Regions from separate parts of the Parabacteroides chongii genome, predicted to be linked through region 2. Evidence: riboswitches for the same ligand, from Rfam matches in the RefSeq annotation. Region 2 holds a riboswitch; the other holds the start of a gene.
What was found. Region 2 has a riboswitch for cobalamin ahead of P3L47_RS08240 (putative transporter). Riboswitches for the same ligand answer to the same signal wherever they lie in the genome.
Positions count from the first base shown of each region.

Region 1 (3,217 bases), 410 kb from region 2:
CCAACCGTATAACGGTTTGAAGTTTTCGACTCGTCCGTTGCGTATAGTTGGGACAATGTAGGCGAACGGAAGCCTGTTGCGTACGATGCACGGAAATTAAATCCTTTGAGTTTGTACATAAGGGCGACATTCGGAGTGGCATAGTTTTTAAAATTCTCATTGTAGAGATAGCGCACGCCCAAGACTGCCTGTAGGTTTCTTAGTATCGTAATTTCATCCTGTGCAAAAAGTGCAATCGTGTACATGCTCTTGAAGCTGATGTTATCCGATTGGCTTCTGAAGTTTTCATTGATATACTCGATACCTGTGGATACTTTATTCCACGTGTTAGGTTTGAAAATACCTTTTACGGTTGCATCGTAATAAGTCGTTTCTTTACGGGTTTCTTTATCGCCTCGCTTGAAATCACCGGTTTTGAGGAAATAGTCATATTTTGAGGTGTAATTGTCGGCAAAGAAGTCGGCATCGATGTAAGCGGATTTGTTGATCATATATTTGGCACCGGCACCATAGGTGTAGGTTTCATGCGCCATGTTATAGGTATAGGCCTGTGTCTCTTCATAGATCGGGTTGCCGTTTTCGTCTTTCTTTTTTCCTTTCTTAAAATACGTAGCTGTTTCCGGTCGGCGTGTGTTATAGTCATAGTAATTACCACGTACGTAGAAAGATAAGCGGTCGGTTGCATTGTAAGCAAAACGTTGGCTGATATTGTCGGAGAGGAATCCGGTAGACATCGGGCGGCCTGTTTTATAACCGTTTTCGTCGAGATCATTCACTTGCCAGTTATCCGCTTCCCTACGCTGGTATGAAGTATAAGATGAAAATTTACCGGCATTTACGTCTACATTTATATTTTCGCTGAACCGTCCTTTACTGGTATAATGGGTGTAGTTGGATACATTCACTGCATTCTTGGTATCATCTGTAATAATATTGATAACGCCGCCGATTGCATCGCTGCCGTAAAGGGCGGAAGCTGCCCCGCTCAGGATTTCGATACGCTTTATATTGGCGATATTGATACGTGTATAACGGTCGTCACCGGTCAGGCGTTTACCGTTTTCCAGCAGTAGCATATAGTCTTCGTTCATGCCGTTCAGGCTCAGTGTCGTTCCCATTCCGTTTGTCATGGTTGTTACATTCGGAGTCAGTTTGACCAGGGCATCTTCCAGGTTGGTTACGTTGGCATTTCCCAGGTCTTTGGCTGTGATCACCTGTATGGGGACAGGAGAGTTGGTCATGCGGCGGTGGGTTCCCGTACCGGTTATAACGACTTGTCCCAGGTTGATATAGCTTTCGTTCATCTTGATCAGGATATTTTCATCCTGGCTGTCTGCGGTATATTTCTGGGGAAGGAAACTAACATGTGTTACACTCAGCGTATGTTCACCTTCCGGCAGGTTGCTGATATTGAATTCTCCTTTACCATTGGTTGTGCATCCTGCCAGGCTATGGTCTATGCGGATATTGGCTCCTACGACAGGTTCGTTGGTTTCAGCGTTTACGACTTTCCCTTTCAGGGCGGTTTGAGCGAACATAGATACTACTATCCAACTGATAGCAGCTGTGAGTAAACATTTCTTTTTCATCGAAATTGTTTGTATAAGAATTAATAATTCACTTTCCTGGCCCGGGAAAGCTTGATTATTTGTCTGATCTGGCAGGTTTCCTGGCTTAACCCTGAAAAGCACCTTCCCATTTCTTATAAACGAAACAGTGGCATAAGAAACTTTTCTTCGGATACGGGTATTACAGTAGCGGGCACTGCTTCGGATTGTCACCGAATTCCCTTTTATGCAGGTACAGAATGAACCGGCATCACCAAATCGGGCGCAAAAGTAGTTTTTTATTTAATATCTTTATGCTTACTTAGGCAATAAAAGTATGCAAACGTTATATTTTGGGGAGTTGCCGGTTATTATGTAAAAACAGTCGGACTCCTTCCGTATGTCAAAGAATGAATTAAAAGAAGCCCTTGTACCTCTTAATTGTTAATCAGGGAGATACTATGTGTTAAATCTTTACCTTTTGTTGCTACCCTCTACACCCTGCCGGATTACCCTGTACACCCTGTGCGGGCAGCCTCTACACCCTGGTCGGCTACCCTGTACAGGGTGGTTTTAGCAGGTCGGGACTTTTGTGTTAGTTTGTAGGGACTTAACAGGTAGTTGTCTGCCTTTTAACAGATAGTTTGTTAGGGTTACTGTGACAGATGACAGACTCTGTTGCAGATAAAAAAAGTATCTGCAACGCCTTTATCTGCTGGATGTCTGATTATTACAAAGATGGGTGACAGATGGCAGATACTTTTCTAAAACTTTATGTAGGATTGCGATGTAAAAGACGTATTTGCCTTGCAATAGGAGGAAGTAATCAATCAGAACCGGACCTGTAGCCGCAGTTGCATCATGTTAATTTCGCATTTTCCTAATGTCGAGTATTTATCCATCCAGAGATGTGCGTAATTCAGGCGGGAGGAAATGTACTTGTTGAAATAGTAGTTGATGCCGATCGACAGGTCGTGCTGGCTTCCTCCTGTCATGTTGCTGCTGAAGTCATTCAGATTGGTGTAATTATAGCGGCAGGCGAGCAGGATCGAGTGGGGTTCTTCCGGCATGACCGGTACGGCATCGAGGGTGTCGTAAGCGTACTTTGTGCCTTTCAGCAGGAAACCTCCCATAATATAGCCGCCATGAGCGGAATAGGAGGGCTTATGGTTCTTACGGTGGATATTCGTATATAAAAACTCGGTCTGAAGCAGCCATTTATGGCGGAAGAACAGGCATTCCACGTTAGACTGGACCTGGTTTCTCGCCTCTCCGACAGTCAGCTCTAACGTCCGCGGGGAAGGGATATAGGTGACACCTTTACTTTTTAACCGGATTTGTTGAGCCTGTGTTTCCGTATCTTCGTCCGGTACTTTGAATAAGGCACCGGTTCCGATATGAAATAATTGTCCGGACGAATTGATCGGCCGCCATACGATACGCCCTGAGAAGTTGTAACCGGGTTTGGTTGTTTCGGTGAAGCTGAGGCCGTCGCCGCAGAATGCGCCTGCAGATAAATAATATGAAGGGAGGGAACGCGTATAGGATACACCGATCCGGCGGTCCGGGTAGAACGTTTCGGATACGTTGGAGGCTGTGTTGAAGATAAGATCGTTCGTGCTGGTCGATTGGTCTATGCTGTAATAACCGAGCATATAGCCGGCACGAAA
Region 1 is NZ_CP120849.1:1,791,162-1,794,378, forward strand. Features, by position in the region: gene P3L47_RS06780 (TonB-dependent receptor) at 1-1,589, opposite strand, end outside; cobalamin riboswitch at 1,643-1,841, opposite strand; gene P3L47_RS06785 (OprO/OprP family phosphate-selective porin) at 2,378-3,217, opposite strand, start outside.
Region 1: another riboswitch for cobalamin. It lies ahead of P3L47_RS06780 (TonB-dependent receptor); the one in region 2 lies ahead of P3L47_RS08240 (putative transporter).

Region 2 (3,217 bases):
TTTGAAGAAATACCTGCCGGCAAAACCGATAATCAACAGCGGTAACATCGTTATAATAAAACCGTAACCGATCCAGGCAAATCCCCCTTTATTGACAATCGTATCCACGAATCCGTCTCCGGCACTCAATCCGACACAAGCAAGGAACATGGTTATACCGATCTCCCTCAGCATCAGGTTGGCACTTTGGGTTGTATAAGTAACCAACTTATAACGATATCCGAAGCGGCTCAACAGAATAGATACGACCAACGGACCACCCGCCAAACCGAGTTTGATCGGTTGTGGGATTCCCGGGACAGTGAATGGGATACTACCTAAAATAATACCCAAAGCGATGCCAATAAAAATAGGGATCAGGTTAGGCTCATTCAAACGCTTCATCGAATTACCCAATATCGTACTCACCTTATCGACAGCCAGTTCACTACCGACCACCGTTACGCGGTCGCCCACCTGCAATTGCAGTCCCTGAGTAGCCACCAATTCGACTCCGGCACGGTTTACACGCGTCACATTGATACCGTGCAAACGCCGTAACTGCAAATCACCCAAACGGGAACCGGTCAGCTCCGGTTTGGTAACCAGAATACGACGGCTCACAAAAGCACTTTCAGCAGGGATCCACTGTTTACGGTCCATTTCAATTTCGGGACCGACAAAAGTTTTTATAGTCTCTGCGTCATGCTCTGTTGTGATCACAAATATCTTATCATCCTCATCCAGAATCGTATTGCCGGTCACGATCTCGACTTTATTGCTCTTCTTCCGCCAAATACGGGATATCACATATTGCCGGTGTTCGAGAAAAGCGCCGAGTTCCATCACCTTCCGTCCGAAAAGTGCGGGATTCTTCACGACAAGCGATATGGGAGTCGCTTCACTGTTATGCACATCGTTCTCCGCTTCCAGTTGTTCTGTCTCTTTCTCAAAACTGATATGAAAAATGTAGCGGACAAACAACATGGAAAGGATAATACCGACAACCCCCAGCGGATAAGCGACAGCATATCCCAGTGCGATCGTTTCATTCGATGTACCCGTCATATCGGTAAAAGCCTGTTGGGCCGCACCTAAACCAGGTGTATTTGTTACCGCTCCCGACAAAATACCGACCATTGTCGGCATGGGAATATCCGTTATGAAATGAATGACCAAGGCCGTTACAACGCCGAGGAAAACAATTCCGCAAGCCAACCCGTTCAATGTCATCCCCCCCTTTTTGAACGAAGAGAAAAAACCGGGACCGACCTGCATACCGACAGAATAAACGAACAGGATCAACCCGAACTCCTTGAAGAAATGGATCACGGCTGGATTAATGGTAAAACCGAAATGTCCCAGTAAGATACCGACAAACAACACCAGGGTTATACCCAATGAGATACCGAATACCTTGATCTTGCCTAACTGGATTCCCACAGCGATCACCAGCGATAACAAAAGAATAGAATGCCCTATTCCCTCTCCCCACAGCAGTTCACTTATCCACTCCATAATTATTTATTTTTCAGATATGCAGATGAAATATCAAAAGCATAAAAATTATCCTTTACATGCTGAACACATGAAGGGCACAGGCAATCCTTATAATAGACCCTGATAAAAACCTGCTGGCATTGATCCAGACCGGTAAATACATGCTGATCTTCCGGCGAAAAGCCGTCACAACCTGATAACTTCGCGCCACAACGCGCACAAAGCTTCTCCATAAATGTTACCTCCTTAAACGATAAATATTCTTTTCGAACTACTTTTCTAACCCACGAGAAAAACAGCCTTTAATGAACGGCAGGTCTTCTGACTGACTCCCATCCTGAAGCCTTCCCGACAAACGTCAGTGGCATTAGTTGTTTTCAGAATGTTGAACGGAGCTCACAGCAGCGGGACTGTCCGGGATTTACACCCGATTCCCTTTTAATCCACATCATCCGACCAGACGATACGGAACCAATTCGACGGCAAAACTACAAAATAAAAAGATATAACAACTATTTAATCATAAGTTTTTTACAATAAAAAAATCCCTGCCAGCCTCACGGTCGACAGGGATTGCCATTCATAAATTCTAACAACAAAATCAAATCGTTATAATGGCATATTGCCATGTTTCTTCGGCGGATTGCTCAGGCTCTTGTTCTTTGCCATCTCCAGCGCCTGTATCAGTTTGAAGCGAGTCTGCCTCGGCATGATAATCTCATCGATAAATCCTTGTTCGGCTGCCCGGTAAGGATTGGAGAATTGCTCGGTATACTCTTTCATTGCCTGTTCTTTTTCTTCGCCGGTTGCTTTTCGGTACAGGATATTCACAGCACCTTCAGCTCCCATCACGGCGATTTCAGCCATCGGATAGGCCAGGTTTATATCGGCTCCGGTCGGTTTGCTCGACATCACGATATAAGCACCGCCATAGGCTTTCCGGGTAATCAGCGTGATCTTGGGAACGGTCGCTTCCGCATAAGCATACACGATCTTGGCACCGTGGCGGATAATACCGTCATGTTCCTGCTGGCAACCGGGCAAAAATCCCGGAACATCTTCAAATGTGATCAACGGGATGTTGAAACAATCGCAGAAACGGATAAAGCGTGCCGCCTTATCGGAAGCATCGATATCCAACACACCCGCCAGAAATGCCGGTTGATTGGCAACGATACCTACCGAACGTCCGCCCAAGCGGGCGAAACCGACTACGATATTCTTTGCAAAATGAGGCATTACCTCGAAGAAATAATGATTATCGACAACCGGTTCTATAATATCTTTGATATCGTAAGGCACATTCGGATCATCCGGGATCACCTGCTGCAAAGCTTCATCTTCACGCCGGACATCGTCGGAACAGGAAACGACCGGTGCATCCTCCATATTATTTGAAGGAAGGAAACTCAACAATTCACGAATACTCATTAATGTTTCCTCTTCCGTATCGCACATAAAATGGGTGACACCGCTTTTACTACTATGCGTATAGGCACCTCCCAGTTCTTCCTTCCCCACTTCCTCATGAGTAACCGCCTTGACTACATCCGGTCCGGTAATGAACATGTGGCTTTTATCCTTTACCATAAAGATAAAATCGGTCAATGCCGGAGAATAACAGGCCCCACCGGCACAAGGTCCCAGAATAGCCGAGATCTGAGGAACGACACCCGAGGCCATCGTATTCTGATAAAAAATAGAAGCATATCCGGCCAGGCTGTTCACACCTTCCTGG
Region 2 is NZ_CP120849.1:2,197,631-2,200,847, reverse strand. Features, by position in the region: gene P3L47_RS08240 (putative transporter) at 1-1,497, opposite strand, end outside; cobalamin riboswitch at 1,774-1,970, opposite strand; gene P3L47_RS08235 (acyl-CoA carboxylase subunit beta) at 2,089-3,217, opposite strand, start outside.